Regions from separate parts of the Kitasatospora sp. NPDC090308 genome, predicted to be linked through region 2. Evidence: riboswitches for the same ligand, from Rfam matches in the RefSeq annotation. Region 2 holds a riboswitch; the other holds the start of a gene.
What was found. Region 2 has a riboswitch for cyclic di-AMP ahead of ACIQVD_RS05490 (transglycosylase family protein). Riboswitches for the same ligand answer to the same signal wherever they lie in the genome.
Positions count from the first base shown of each region.

Region 1: another riboswitch for cyclic di-AMP. It lies ahead of ACIQVD_RS32110 (transglycosylase family protein); the one in region 2 lies ahead of ACIQVD_RS05490 (transglycosylase family protein).

Region 1 is NZ_JBIVXY010000023.1:12,834-20,489, reverse strand. It holds gene ACIQVD_RS32125 (glycoside hydrolase family 13 protein) at 1-1,036, shown strand, start outside; gene ACIQVD_RS32120 (LacI family DNA-binding transcriptional regulator) at 1,062-2,087, shown strand; gene ACIQVD_RS32115 (AMP-dependent synthetase/ligase) at 2,159-4,075, opposite strand; gene ACIQVD_RS32110 (transglycosylase family protein) at 4,446-5,777, opposite strand; cyclic di-AMP (ydaO/yuaA leader) riboswitch at 5,783-5,952, opposite strand; gene ACIQVD_RS32105 (hypothetical protein) at 6,420-7,656, shown strand, end outside.
Region 2 is NZ_JBIVXY010000002.1:328,360-336,015, reverse strand. It holds gene ACIQVD_RS05510 (exopolyphosphatase) at 1-44, opposite strand, end outside; gene ACIQVD_RS05505 (DUF501 domain-containing protein) at 41-700, opposite strand; gene ACIQVD_RS05500 (septum formation initiator family protein) at 777-1,217, opposite strand; gene eno (phosphopyruvate hydratase) at 1,406-2,695, opposite strand; gene ACIQVD_RS05490 (transglycosylase family protein) at 3,010-3,702, opposite strand; cyclic di-AMP (ydaO/yuaA leader) riboswitch at 3,706-3,904, opposite strand; gene ACIQVD_RS05485 (cytochrome P450) at 4,137-5,381, opposite strand; gene ACIQVD_RS05480 (SDR family NAD(P)-dependent oxidoreductase) at 5,536-5,955, shown strand; gene ACIQVD_RS05475 (MazG family protein) at 5,983-6,978, opposite strand; gene ACIQVD_RS05470 (hypothetical protein) at 7,036-7,377, opposite strand; gene ACIQVD_RS05465 (SurA N-terminal domain-containing protein) at 7,559-7,656, opposite strand, start outside.

The DNA of each region.
Region 1 (7,656 bases), on a different contig from region 2:
CTTCCGGATCGACGTCGCCCACGGCCTGGTCAAGGCCCCCGGCCTGCCCGACCTCGGCAGCCACGACCAGCTCAAGCTGCTCGGCAACGACGTCATGCCGTTCTTCGACCAGGACGGCGTGCACGCCATCTACCGCAGCTGGCGGCAGATCCTCGACGAGTACCCCGGCGACCGGATCGGCGTCGCCGAGGCCTGGACCCCGACCGTCCAGCGCACCGCCAACTACGTCCGCCCCGACGAGCTGCACCAGGCGTTCAACTTCCAGTACCTGGGCACCGGTTGGGACGCCGCCGCGCTGCGCGAGGTGATCGACGTCTCGCTCGACTCGATGCGCCCGGTGCAGGCCCCCACCACCTGGGTGCTCTCCAACCACGACGTCACCCGGCACGCCACCCGGTTCGCCAACCCGCCCGGCCTGGGCACCCAGATCCGCACCCCCGGCGACCGCGCCCTCGGCCTGCGCCGGGCCCGCGCCGCCACCCTGCTGATGCTCGCGCTGCCCGGCTCCGCCTACCTCTACCAGGGCGAGGAACTCGGCCTGCCCGACGTCACCGACCTGCCCGACGAGGTCCGCCAGGACCCGTCCTTCTTCCGGCAGGCCGGCCAGGACGGCTACCGCGACGGCTGCCGCGTCCCGATCCCGTGGTCCGGCACCGAGGCCCCCTACGGCTTCGGCCCCAACCCCGGCGGCCCCAGCTGGCTGCCGCAGCCCGCCGAGTGGGCCGGCCTGTCGGTCGAGGTCCAGACCGGCGACCCGACCTCGACCCTGGAGCTGTACCGCTCCGCGCTCGCCGTCCGCCGCGCCCAGCCCGCGCTCGGCGCCGGCGACCAGGTCGGCTGGCTGCCCGCCCCCGAGGGCGTGCTGGCCTTCCGGCGCGACTCGGCCCGGGGCTCCTTCGTGTGCACGGTGAACACCACCGGCGAGGGCGTCCGGATCCCCGCCCCCGGCCGCCTGCTGCTCGCCTCCGCCGAGACCGGCCCTGCGGAGAACGGCGTAGAACTCCCGGCCGACAGCACCGCGTGGTGGGCGGTCTGACGTGGTTGCAATAGGCTCTGGGATCGTGACTACGGCGCGACTCTCCGACATCGCGGCGCAGGCGGGGGTCAGCGAAGCCACCGTCAGCCGCGTACTCAACGGCAAGGCGGGCGTCTCCGCGACCACCAGGCAGACCGTGCTGGCCGCGCTCGACGTCCTCGGCTACGAGCGGCCCACCCGGCTGCGCCAGCGCAGCGCCGGGCTGATCGGCCTGATCACCCCGGAGCTCAGCAACCCGATCTTCCCGGCCCTGGCCCAGGTCATCGAACAGGTGCTCAGCCGGCACGGCTACACGCCGGTGCTCTGCACCCAGACCCCGGGCGGCTCCACCGAGGACGAACTCGTCGAGATGCTGGTGGAGCGCGGCGTCGCCGGCATCGTCTTCGTCTCCGGCCTCCACGCCGACACCACCGCCGACCACGACCGGTACGCCAAACTCACCGGCCGCCAGGTCCCGTTCGTGCTGATCAACGGCTACAGCGACAAGATCGCCGCGCCGTTCATCTCCCCGGACGACCGGGCCGCCATGTGGATGGCCGTCCAGCACCTGGTCGAACTCGGCCACGAGAAGATCGGCCTCGCGGTCGGCCAGCAGCGGTACGTGCCGGTGCTCCGCAAGATCGAGGGCTTCACGGCCGCCGTCCGGCAGCTCACCGGGCGCACCGAGGCACAGGCCGGGGAACTCGTCCACCACACCCTGTTCAGCGTGGAGGGCGGGCACGCCGCCGCCCAGGCGCTGCTCGACAAGGGCTGCACCGCGATCGTCTGCGGCTCCGACATGATGGCGCTCGGCGCGATCCGGGCGGTGCGCCAACGCGGGCTGTCGGTGCCGCAGGACGTCTCGGTGGTCGGCTTCGACGACTCCCCGTTGATAGCGTTCACCGAACCGCCGCTCACCACCGTCCGGCAGCCGGTCGAGGCGATGGCCACCGCCGCCGTCGACGCCCTGCTGGAGGAGGTCGGCGGGAACCCGGCGCAGCGCTCCGAGTTCATGTTCCAGCCCGAGCTGGTGATGCGCGGCTCCACCGGGTCGGGCCCGCGCAACGGCTGAGGCGCCCCGCACGGCTGGAGGCGCCCCGCACGGCGCGGCCCCCGGGAGGACCACCTCCCGGGGGCCGTCCGCTACGCGTAGAGCTGCTCGACGTCGCGGCGGTAGGCGGCGCCGACGGCCTGGCGGCGCACCTTCAGCGAGGGCGTCAGCAGGCCGCGCTCCTCGGTGAAGTCGCCCGCCACCACCCGCGCCCGCCGGATCGACTCGGCGCGCGAGACCGTCGCGTTGACGCCCCGCACCGCCTCGGCGAGCGCCGCCAGCACCGCCGGGTGCACCGGGACGGCGCTGCCGACGTCCACGCCGCCCGACGCGGCGGGCGCGGCGGGTGCGGCGGGCGGGTCGAGCGCGAGGAAGCGCTCCACCGCCTCGGCGTCCAGGGTGAGCAGCGCGCCCACGTACGGGCGGCCGTTGCCGACCACCAGGGCCTGGCTGATCAGCGGGTGGCCGCGCAGCCGGTCCTCCAGCGGGCCGGGGGAGACGTTCTTGCCGCCGGAGGTCACCAGGACCTCCTTCTTGCGGCCGGTGACGGTCAGGTAGCCGTCCTCGTCCAGCCGGCCCAGGTCGCCGGTGGCGAACCACTGCGGCCGTCGGGGCCGCGGCGCGCCCAACTCGTAGTAGCCGTCGAAGAGCTGACCGCCGGACAGGAACACCTCGCCGTCCTCGGCGATCCGCACCGCGCTGCCCGGCACCGGCTGCCCGACCGTGCCCGGACGCGGCCGCAGCGGCGGGTTCACCGTGGACGGGCCGCTGCTCTCGGTCAGCCCGTAGCCCTCGTGCACCAGCACGCCCGCGCCCGCGAAGAACAGCAGCAGCTCCGGGTCGATCGAGGAGCCGCCGCTGATCGCGTACCGCACCCGGCCGCCCATCGCCGCCCGCACCCGCCGGTACACCAGCGCGTCGTACAGGCCGTGCGCCAGGCGCAGCGGGAGCGGCACCGGGCGGCCGCCGGCCAGCGCGTCCAGCTCGGCCCGGGCGTGGCGCACCGCCACCGCGGCCGCCCGGTCGAACACCTTCACCGCGCCCTTCGCCTGCGCCTCGGCCCGGCCCAACTGGTGGATCTTCTCGAACAGGTAGGGGACGCCGACCAGGAAGGTCGCGCCGAAGGAGGCCAGGTCCGGTCGCAGGTCGGCCGGTTTCAGGGAGGGGCTGTGGCCGATCCGGACCCGGCCGTACACGCAGGTCACCTGGATCATCCGGCCCAGCACGTGCGCCAGCGGCAGGAACAGCAGGGTGCACGGCGCCCGGCCGGTCGCCTCCTCGAAGACCGGCCCCAGCAGGGCGTGGCAGTTCGCCGCCTCGGTGAGGAAGTTGGCGTGGGTGAGCAGGCAGCCCTTGGGGCGGCCAGTGGTGCCCGAGGTGTAGATCAGCGTCGCCTCGTCCGCCGGGCCCCGGGCCCTCCGGCGGCGGTCCAGCTCCTCGGCGGGGACGGGGCGGCCGAGGGCGGTGAGCTCGCCGACGGCGTCCTCGTCCAGCCGCCACAGCGGGACCGTGCCGCCGGTGCGGGCGATCGCGACGGTCAGCACCTCGGCGGTTCCGGCGTCCTCCGCGAGCGCCAGCACCGCCCCCGAGTCCCGGACGATCCACTCCGCCTGCTCCACCGAGGAGGTCGGGTACACCGGCACCACGCACGCGCCGGCCGCCCAGGCGGCGAAGTCCAGCAGCGTCCACTCGTACCTGGTCCGCGACATCAGCACGATCCGCGCGCCGGGGCCCACCCCGACCGCGACCAGGCCGCGGGCCACCGCCGCGACCCGGTCCGCGAACTCCCGCGCCGTCACGTCCCGCCAGGAGCCGTCCGGTTGACGGCGCGTCAGCACCACCGCCTCCGGTGCGGCCTCCGCGTTGCGGAACGGCAGGTCGCCCAGGCTCCCGTCCTCGGGCGGTGGCACCAGGTACGGGGACCGGGCCTCGACGACCCGCCCGCCGGTGCGGAGCACCTCGACGGATGGGCGGGCGGCGCGGGCGGCCCGGGCGAGGGGGTGTGCCATGAGCGAACTCCCTTGGGTGGGGTGGGGGTTCGCCCAGGGTAGGTACTCGCCGGTAAACTTACTAGACGGTAAGTTACTTGACAGTCACGGAGGTTGCGGGCTCCGGGGCGCCCCGGTCGCCCGCCGGGGGGTCAGCCCTCTGCCGCGGCGGGGGCCCGGGGAGGAGGCGCTCGCCGTCCCGGCGGCCGGCGGCGCCGACGCGCACCATCACCTCCAGGGCCGGGTCCGCGTCCGGCGTGATCGTCGTCTTCGCCACGGTGCTGCTCCCCGGGCGTCGGTCGTCGGTCGTCGGGCCTTCTCGGGCCGAGGACAGGCCGCTGCCCCCGGGGCCGACCAGGGTCCCCGGGGGCAGCGGCGGTCGTGCCCGCGATCAGACGCGGCCCGCGAAGTCGGGGGCCCAGTTGGCGACGGTCTCGGTGCGGACGCCGGCGCTCGGGTTCGCGGCCTCGACGTACTTGCCGTCGCCGACGTACAGGGCGACGTGGTAGACGCCCGAGTTCGAGCCGTTGTTCGACCAGAACAGCAGGTCGCCCGGCTGCAGGCTGTCCAGCGAGACGCGGGTCGAGTAGTCCGCCTGGTCGGCGGCGACGCGCGGCAGGCTGATGCCGGCCTGGCGGAACGCGGCCTGGGTCAGGCCAGAGCAGTCCCAGCCGCCGTTGCCGGTGCCGCCGTAGACGTACGCCTGGCCGACCTTGGACAGCGCGAAGTCGATCGCGGCGGCCTTGGAACCGGTCGCCTTGGCGGCGGTGGTGGTGGTGCCGGCGGTCGTGGTCGCCGCGGTGGTGGCGGTCGACGCGGTGGCGGTCTGCGTCGAGCCGGTCGACGACTTCGCCGGGGCGCCGGACGGCTTGGCGGAGGAGCGGTTGTTCGTCCAGGACGAGCCCTGGGCGGCGGAGGACTTGGTGGCGGACTTGGTGGCGGAGGGCTTGGTGGCCGGCGCCGACTGCTGCGCGGTGGCGGACCCGCCGAGGGAGAGCTGCTGACCCGGGTAGATCATGTCCGGACCCTCGGTGAGGACCGAGCGGTTCAGGTCGTACAGCTTCTGCCAGCCGCCGTCGACGTGCTGGTTCTGCGCGATCGCGGACAGCCAGTCGCCCGCCGCGACGGTGTAGGTGCCGGCGGCCCGGTCGGTGGTGGCGGCCGGGGCGCTCTGCTCGGCCTGCGGCTGGGCCTGCGACGTGCCCTGCGACGTGCCCTGCGACCAGCCGTGCTGGGACTTGCCCTTGCCGCCGGACTGCGGCTGCGACTGCTGGGCCTGCGGCTGCTGGGTCTGCGACTGCTGGGTCTGGGCCGGGGCCTGGGTCTGCGCGGAGCCGGAGGTGTTCACCTCGGGGGCGGCGCCGCCCTTGGTGAGGCCGGCCTGGATCGAGCACACCGGCCAGGCGCCGGGGCCCTGCGAGGCCAGCACCTTCTCGGCGACGGAGATCTGCTGGTCCTTGGTGGCCAGGTCGGCGCGCGAGGCGTACGCGGTGCCGCCGAACTCCGCCCAGGTGGAGGCGGTGAACTGGAGGCCGCCGTAGAAGCCGTTGCCGGTGTTGATCGACCAGTTGCCGCTGGACTCGCACTGCGCGACCTTGTCCCAGGTCGAGACGGTGGCCGCGGAGGCGACGCCACCGGTCAGGCAGGGGATCGTGAGTCCGATGCCGACGACACCGGTGGTGGCGATCAGGCGGCGGGCGCGCTTGGCGCTGATGGGCAGCATGAAGAAGCGTTCCTCTCCCACGCCTGCGAGGTGAGCTGTCGGATTCGGGCTGGAGTTGCCCGGCCGCGCGCACCGTGTGGTGCGCCCGGCTTCACCCCAAGCCCCGTGCGGTCCTTCGACCGCCCGGGGCGACTTACCTGGTTCCCCCGCCCCTGCCGTGGTGCGTTGTGCATGAGCCGGCCCACCCGGCGGCAGGACTCGGCGTCCCGGGTGAGCTGGGTCCGTGTGTCCACGAACGTGGGCAGGAGATTAAGCGGAATTCAGCGGAATCCGCAAATGCCGGTGACGGGCGTCACAGGGCTCGGAATGGGCGATCAAGGAATGTCCGGCGAACTCCCGGACGGGTGGCGGAACCTGGCCGGGCGTCAGCCGATAAGCGATCTTGTGTCCGTTTTATGGCTCTATGTCGAGTTGTGGGTGAATATTCATGTTTGGCGGCATTCGGCGTGGGTCATTTGCCTGGTTGGGGCGGTATGTCCATCCGGTGGGTGCCGTGCGGGGCGCCCCGACGTGGGCGTCGAACAGGTGGCTGACCGTACGTCAGAATGCTTAAGCGAAAGGGAACCGGCCGCTTTCCGGCGGTCGTTCCGCCTATGCTTCCCCCGACGAATCTGGGTCGCGGGCCCCGGAAAGGCGGTCGTGGTGGAACAGCAGCGGAACGGCGAGCAACCCCCGGCGCGGCACCGGCGCCCGCCGGTCGGGCGGCGCAGGATGCTGACCTGGCTGGCGGTCGGGACGGCGACGGCGCTCGGCGGGGGAGTGGTCCTGCGGCAGTCCCTGGCGGGGGCCGACGAGCCCGCCGCCCGGCCCGGGCCGCTCGGCGTCGGCACCGGCGCGCCGCCCGGCCACCAGCACGGCACCGCCGCCCCGCCGCCCGCGTCCGGCAGCCCGCAGCCCTCCGTGCCGCCCCCGGTGCTGGACGGCGGCGGCCGCAAGTGGTCGGACGCCAAGGGCTGGGGCGGCAAGCCGCCGGGCCCCGGCAGCGCGGTGCGGATCACCGACAAGGTGGTGCTGGACGCCGACGCCGAGGTCGGCTCGCTGCTGGTGGAGCGGAGCGGCTCGCTGGTCTTCGCCGCGGACCGGACGCTGACCCTGGCCAGCGCGGGCAACGTCGAGGTGCGCGGCGTCCTGGCGCTGGCCCCCGACGCCGCGCACACCCACACCCTGCGCTTCCCGCACGTCGACGAGCGCCGCTTCGCGGGCGGCGGCATGACCGTCGTCGACAGCGACACCGGCCTGTGGGTCACCGGCCAGGGCTACCTGCGCCTGGACGGCGCCCCCCGCACCGCCTGGACCCGGGCCGCCACCGACCTCGGGCCCGGCGACACCGCGCTGAAGCTGGCCGCCGCCCCCGAGGGCTGGCAGCCCGGCGACGAACTGGCCGTCACCCCCACCGCGCCGCCCGACACCGAGGACTTCTCCACCGCGTACGACCTGGTGACCGTCGCGCGGGTCGACGGCGCCACCGTCACCCTGACCGCCCCGCTGCGGCACGCCCACCCCCGGGTGGCGCTCGGCGGCGGCGCGACCTTCGGCGCGGAGGTGCTCAACCTCAGCCGCAACGTCCGGGTCGAGGGCACCGCGCAGGGCCGGGCGCACGTCCACCTCACCTCCAGCCGCCCGCCCGACGTCCGGCACGCCGCGCTGCGCTGGCTCGGCCCGCGCGCCGACGGCAAGGACACCTGGGAGGGGAAGCCGGTCACCGAAGCGGTGCTGGGCCGGTACGGGCTGCACTTCCACATGCTGCTGGACACCTCGCGCGGCACCGTGGTCGAGGGCGTGGTGGTCCGCGACACCGGCAGCCACGCCTTCGTGCCGCACGCCAGCCACGGCATCACCTTCCGCGGCTGCATCTCCCACGAGACCTGGGAGGACGCCT
Region 2 (7,656 bases):
GAGTTGGTGCCGCAGTCGATCGCGGCGACCCGGGTCTGGCTCACGACTCGTCCTCCGGCCCGGCCCCGGCGGCCTTGCGGGCCGCCCGCTCGGCACTCAGTGCCTCCTTGGCGGCGATCACCGCGTCGTGGTCCCCGGCCTTGGCCCGGTTGCGGGCGACCCGCTCGCCGGCCGCCTCGACCTCGGCGTCGCTGACGCACGGGCCCTTGGCCCACCACTGCTCCAGCATCCCGATCGCCTCGTCGCCGAGCGGGTTGACGCCCTCCCCGGCGGCCAGCGAGTGCCCGACCAGCACGTGCAGGCACTTGACCCGGTCGGGCATGCCGCCGGCGCTGGGGAAGCCCTCCAGCACCTCGACGGCGTCCCGGCGGGCGATGTAGTCCTCGTGCGCCGCGCGGTAGGCGGCGGCCAGCTCCGGGTCCTCGGCGAGCCGGGCGGTCTGCTCCTTCATCACGCCGTCCGCCTCCAGGGTGCCGATCAGCGAGGCGGCCCGGGGGCAGGTCAGGTAGTAGAACGTCGGGAACGGCGTGCCGTCGGGCAGCCGGGGCGCGGTCTCCACCACGTCCGGGTTGCCGCACGGGCAGCGGTGGGCGACGCCGCGCAGCCCGCGCGGGACCCGGCCGAGCTGGGCGGCGATGGCGGCGACGTCGCGGTCGGACACCTCGGGGGCGTCGGACGCGGGAGGGTTCTGGTTGCTCATCAGGTCAGGAGTCTGTTCGTCCGAGGGGGCGGGGTGGGCAAGGGGCGGCGAGGGGTGGTGAGGGACGGGTGGGGCGTCAGGGGGCCGGCTGCGGTGCGGGCGCCGCGGCGTCGGCGGCGTCCACCGAGTCCCAGAGCGCGGCGTACCAGGGTTTGACGGCCTTCGGACGGCCGGCCGCGGCGTCCGTCGAGGAGGGCTTGGCGCCGGGCGCGGGCGGCGGGGAGACCGAGACGAACGGGGTCTCGCCGGGCAGCGCGTAGTGCAGCCGCTCGCGGGCCTGCGCCTTGACGTACTCCGGGTCCTGCCAGCGGGCCTTCTCCCGGCGCAGCTCGTCGACCTGCCGGCGGGCGTGCTCGGCCTTGGCCCGCTGGTCGGCGATCTCGCCGCGCTGGGCGATGTACTGCCGGGCGGGGTAGGCCAGTATCGCCACCAGCGAGCAGAGCACGAGCACCAGCACGGTGGCCCGGCTGGTGAAGCGCGGTCGCGCCGCCAACCCGGGAATCCTCCACTTGGCCATCTGCTCACCCCTCCTGCGCATGCCGGTGCCCCGGCCCCCACCCTACGCGGTGGGAGCCGGGGCACCGGTCACAACAGGCGTCCGCCCGTCGCGGGGTTCAGCCCTTGCTGTGCTGACCTGTCCGCGGGGCGGCTGTGCTGACTTGTCCGCGGGGCGGCTGTGCTTACTTGTCCGCGGAGCGGCTGTGCTTACTTGTCCGCGGGGCGGAAGCGCGGGAAGGAGGAGCGGCCCGCGTACTCGGCGGCGTCGTCGAGGATCTCCTCGATGCGCAGCAGCTGGTTGTACTTGGCGACGCGCTCGGAGCGGGCCGGGGCGCCGGTCTTGATCTGGCCGCAGTTGGTGGCGACGGCGAGGTCGGCGATGGTGACGTCCTCGGTCTCGCCGGAGCGGTGCGACATCATGCAGCGGTAGCCGTTGCGCTGGGCCAGCTCGACGGCGTCCAGGGTCTCGGTGAGCGAGCCGATCTGGTTGACCTTGACCAGCAGGGCGTTGGCGGTGCCGGTCTCGATGCCCTTGCGCAGGCGCTCCGGGTTGGTGACGAACAGGTCGTCGCCGACCAGCTGGACCTTGTCGCCCAGCGCGTCGGTGATGGCCTTCCAGCCGTCCCAGTCCGACTCGTCCAGCGGGTCCTCGATGGAGACCAGCGGGTAGTCGGCGACCAGCTCGGCGTAGTACGAGATCAGGTCGGCGGAGGAGAGCGCCTTGCCCTCGAACTGGTAGGCGCCGTCCTTGTGGAACTCGGAGGCGGCGACGTCCAAGGCGAGCGCGACGTCCTTGCCCGGGGTGTAGCCGGCCTTCTTGATGGCCTCGGTGATGAGGTCGAGGGCCTCGCGGTTGGAGTCCAGGTTCGGGGCGAAGCCGCCCTCGTCGCCCAGGCCGGTGGAGAGCCCGCGCTCCTTCAGCACGCCCTTGAGGGTGTGGTAGACCTCGACGCCCCAGCGGACGGCCTCGGAGAAGGACTCCGCGCCGATCGGGGCGATCATGAACTCCTGGATGTCGACGTTGGAGTCCGCGTGCGAGCCGCCGTTGAGGATGTTCATCATCGGGACGGGCAGCACGTGGGCGTTCGGGCCGCCCAGGTAGCGGAACAGCGGCAGGTCGCTGGCCTCGGAGGCGGCGTGCGCCACGGCGAGCGAGACGCCGAGGATCGCGTTGGCGCCGAGCGAGGACTTGTCCGGGGTGGCGTCCAGGTCGAGCATGGCCTGGTCGATCAGGCGCTGCTCGGTGGCGTCGTAGCCGACCAGCTCGGGGCCGATCTGCTCGATCACGGCGAGGACGGCCTTCTCGACGCCCTTGCCGAAGTAGCGGTTCTTGTCGCCGTCGCGGAGCTCCAGCGCCTCGAAGGCACCGGTGGAGGCACCCGACGGGACGGCCGCGCGACCGGTGCTGCCGTCGTCGAGACCGACCTCGACCTCGACCGTGGGGTTGCCGCGGGAGTCGAGGATCTCACGGGCTACGACGACATCAATGGACGGCACGAGGCATCTCCTAGCGGAAGCGGATGTGTGGTCGTTACGACCAGAGCCTAGCCGCACAGCGCGCCGCGGCCACGCCCGGCCGGGCCCCGTCTCACGGTGTGGCCCGGCTACTCACCGGTAGTTCACCTGTTTGACGGCCGGTCCGCCGCTCCCGGTGGCGCGAACTGCTCGGCGCGCGCCGGGAGCGGACGGGGCGTCAGGGGACGCGGCCCTCGTCAGGGCGGCGGCGGGACCTCGTCAGGTCCGCGGGCCTCGCGTCCCGGATGCCGGACCGGATGCCGGGCCGGGTGCCGGGCCGGGTGCGGGCCCCGGCGTCAGAGGGCGAGTACCTGTCCGGGCAGGATCAGGTCGGGGTCGGCGCCGATCAGCTGCCGGTTCGCCTGGTAGATCCACTCCCAGCCGCCGGCCACGTGCTGCGCGGCGGCGATGGCGGAGAGCGTGTCGCCGCCCTGGACGGTGTAGCCGCCGGCGGCGCCCTGCGGGGCCGGCTGGGCGGCCTGGGGCGCGTCCTGGGGGTCGGCGGCGGTCTCGGCCGGCCGCTTCGACGGCGAGTCCTGCGGCCGCCGGGGCGCGGTGGGGCGCTCCTCGGAGCGCGAGGCGGTGTCGGCGGACACCTCGGCGGGTGCGCCGCCCTTGACCAGCCCGGCCCGCTTGGAGCAGACCGGCCAGGCGCCGGGGCCCTGGGAGGCGAGCACCCGCTCGGCCACCGCGATCTGCTGGGAGCGGCTGGCCTGGTCGGCGCGGGCCGCGTACTGGCCGCCGCCGTAGGCGCGCCAGGTGGAGGAGGTGAACTGCAGGCCGCCGAAGAACCCGTTCCCGGTGTTGATGCCCCAGTTCCCGCCGCTCTCGCACTGGGCCACGCGGTCCCAGGTGTCGACGGGTGCCGCGACCGCTCCGGTGGCGGCCAACAGGGGAAGTGCCAGGCCGACCGAGGCCACGCCGGCGGCGGCGATGACCTTCTCGGCCTTGGTACTACGGGGGTGACGAACAGTGTGGGTGAACAGCACGGGACATCCTCTCCGCACGCCTGCGAGGTGAGCTGTCGGGTTCGGACCGGGAGGCTGGCCCGGCCGCCGGACGGTCCGGGCGCGCTTGCGCCCGTTGCTCGGCGGCTTCACCCCAAGCCGTTGGGACTACGGCGTTCACACTGGTTCCCCCACTCCTGTCCGGTACCTGGTCGGTGGCCCGAGGACGCGGCGGACAGGACTCGGCGTGCCGCGATCGGGGCCCGCAGCTGCGGGCATGTCGGAGAGTAAGCAAAGCTGACGAGCAATCACAAGCTCATATCACCATGATCACGCCGAAATCACGGAAATTCCCACTTCGTCAACGAACGATCCAGGTATGTCCGTATTCGTCCCGGACGGGAGTGCGACGCGCGCCCCCGCCCCGGCGCGTCGTCGGCCCAGCGCGGCGGCGTGTCGCGGGTGCTGAAACGGCGTCAGCGGGGCGTGAAGGAGACCGGGAGGTCGCGCAGACCGCGCATGATCAGCCCGCCCCGCCAGCGCAGCTCGGCCGGATCGGCGGCCAGCCGGACGTCCGGGAGCCTGGTCAGCAGGCTGCCGATCGCGCGCTGCCCCTCAAGCCGGGCCAGCGGGGCGCCGATGCAGTAGTGGATGCCGTGACCGAAACCCAGGTGCGGATTGTCCTGCCGGGCCAGGTCGAGGGTGTTCTCGGCGGCGAACCGGGCCGGGTCGCGGTCCGCCGCGGCCAGCACCACCAGCACCGGGTCGCCGACCGGGACGTCCACCCCGCCGATGGTCAGCGGCGCGGTGGCGAAGCGCCAGGTCGCCAGCTCCACCGGGCCGTCGTAGCGCAGGAGTTCCTCGATCCCGGTCGCCAGCAGGCCGGACTCGCCGCGGGCCAGCGAGTCCTGCAGCAGGGTGCGCTGTCCCGGGTCGCGCAGCAGCGCGTGCATCCCGTTGCCGATGAGGTTGATGGTGGTCTCGAAGCCGGCGAACAGCAGGATGAAGGCCATCGCCGCGGCCTCGTTCTCGGTCAGGTGCTCGCCGTGGTCACCGGCCCGGATCAGGCCGGAGATCAGGTCGTCGCCGAGGTCGGCCCGCTTGCGGTGGATCAGGTCGGCCAGGTAGCCGCGGATCTGCTTGACCGCGCGGCCCACCCCTCCCCTCTTGCCGCCGGTGTGCCGGATCATCATGCCGGCCCAGTCGCGCAGGTCGTCCTGGTCCTCCTCGGGGACGCCGAGCAGGTCGCAGATCGCGTAGATGGGGAGCGGGAAGGCGAACTCGTGGATCAGGTCGGCCTCGCCGCGGGCCGCGAAGGAGTCGATCAGCCGGTCGGTGAGCTGCTGCACCCGCGGCTCGAACTCGGCCACCCGGCGCGGGGTGAACGCCTTGGAGACCAGCCGGCGCAGCCGGGTGTGGTCGGGCGGGTCGATGTTCAGCAGGTGGGTCATCAGGTCGGCCTGCCGTTCGCCGGGGATGCCGACCCGGCCGCTGCGGTGGGCCTGTTCGCTGTGGTGCGCCGGGTTCTTGGAGAGCCGGGCGTCCGCCAGCGCCTGCCGGGCGTCCGCGTAGCGGGTGACCAGCCAGGCGTCGACCCCGCTCGGGAGGGTGGTGCGGTGCACCGGCGCGTGCTCCCGCAGCCAGGCGTACGCCGGGTAGGGGTCGGCCGCGAACTCCCAGGTGAAGAGTTGCGGGTGGGCGGCGTGGGGCTGATCTGGCATGTCTTGACCGTATCTGGAAGCGCCACCGCGTGAGTCTGGTCACCTGGTGGGTATTCCCTGTTGCGGAGCGTCGGGGCGAGCCTACGATCCTCCGATAACCACAGTGGGCGGCGTGCGGGCCGGCCACGGGTTCGCTCTGAAAGGGGAGCTGACCATGCGAGTAGCCGGTGCAGTGGTGGTCATCGCGGTGCTCGACGGAGGCTCGGGGGCCGACCTGGCCCGCAGGTTCTCCGCCGCCGGCGCCGCCGGTCTGCTCATCGCCGATCTGCGCCCCGGCGTCGCCGAGGACCTGGCCGCCGAACTCGACCGCCCCGGCTGCCCGGTGGTCGGCGTCTCCGGCGACGTCCACCACCCGGCGGACATCGCCGCGCTGGTCGACACCGCCGTCAAGCACCTCGGCCCGATCGACCTGTTCGCGGTGGCCGGGCCGGACGGCGAGCGGATCGTCCAGCTCGCCGAACTGCCCCTCCACCTCGACCCGCTGGCCGAACTGCTCGCCCTGGTCGGCGAGGCCATCGGCGAGGTGATCCCGGCCCAGCGCCGGCCCGTCGCGGACGTCCCGCTGGCCGGCTAGCGCGCTCTCCTCGTTACTCCTCGGGCCTTACTTCTCGGGCAGGCCCTCGGCGGAGCGGACCGCCGCGCGGTAGCGGCGGGCCGCCGCCCGCAGCGCCGCGTCCACGTCCACCCCCCGGTCGTAGCCGCGCTGCGCGACCGCCAGCAGCAGCTCGCCCGCCGACTCCGCGGTCAGCTCGGCGGGCAGCTCGTACGGCGCGTCCGGCACCGCGGTGAAGTGCGCCCGCCGCACCCGGGACACCAGCTTCGCCGCGTACGCCAGCGCGGGCAGGCCCGCCGGGACGCCGTCCAGCACCGACTCGCGCTGCTTCTCGGCCGCCTTCAGCTGCTCCCAGTTGGCCTCGGTCTCGGCGGAGCCGGACACGCTCACGTCGCCGAACACGTGTGGGTGGCGGTACATCAGCTTCTCGACGATGTCGCCCGCGACGTCGTCGATCGAGAACGGGTCCTCGGCGTCCTCCTCGGCGATCCGGGCGTGGAAGAACACCTGGAGCAGCACGTCGCCGAGTTCCTCGCGCAGGGTCTCCCGGTCGCCCTCCTCGATCGCCTCGACCAGCTCGAACGCCTCCTCCACCAGGTACTTCACCAGGCTCCGGTGGGTCTGCTCGGCGTCCCACGGGCAGCCGCCGGGCGAGCGCAGCCGGTCCATCACGGAGGCCAGGTCCAGCAGCCGGGCGCCCGGCAGGTCGTACGAGCCGGGCAGCAGTTCGATCTCCGGGTGCTCGCCGGCCTCCTCCACCGCGATCCGGGCCAGCGCGTCCGTCAGCCCCGGGTCGCCGTCCGGGCTCTCCAGCCAGAGCGCCGGGGCCTCGGCCAGCAGCCGCCGGGCCAGCGCCGGGGCCGAGGGCCGCTCGATCACCTCCGGCTCGACGCCCGCCGCCCGCAGCGCGGCCAGCTGCGGGTGGTCCGCGACCCCGGCCAGCACCTTCGGCGCGGACCGGAGCGCCTCCCAGGCGGGCCAGGACAGCAGGCCGGGGGCGACGCGGTGGGTGGTGGTCAGCAGGATCAGCTTCGGAGTCTCCACGGGGTCGAACCTACCGGGAGGCACCGGCCGCGCGGGACGCGCCCGCCCGGGGCGGGGTCAGTGCCGGCGGCGGGCCTTGGAGAGCAGCACCAGCAGGCCGGCCAGGACGCAGCCGAGGGCGGCCAGGCCGATCAGCGGGAGGGCGCCGGCGCCGCCGGTCCCGGGGAGGCGGCTGCCCTCCGGCGCGCCCGGGGCCGGGGCCGGGTCGGCGGCCGCCACCGGCCGGGCGGCGGTCGCCGGGCCCGGGTGCGCCGGCCGGACCACCGCCGGGCGCGGCCCGTGCGGCACGGCGGACGCGGCGGGGGACGCGGCGAGCGGCAGGAGCAGTCCGGCGGCGGCGGGCAGGACCGCGCACAGCGCGCGCAGCCTCCTCGGCAGGGGGGAACGGCGCTGGAGCACGGACGGACCTCGCAACCGGTGCGACGGAGGGGCAGGGCTGCCCCACAGCCTCACCGGCCCGGCCTGGCCCGCCCGGGGGACACGGCGGTGGCGCGGGGCCCGCTCACCCGTCCGGCGCAGGACGGGCCGGAGCGGGACGGGCCGGAGCGGGACGGGCCGGTGTGCCGGACCGGCGCTGCGGTCAGAGCGTCCGGACGGTCTTCGGCAGCCAGTCCTCGGTGCTGTCGGTGAGGCCGATCCGGGCGGTGTCCCAGCTGCCGTAGCGCGGGTTGACCTCGA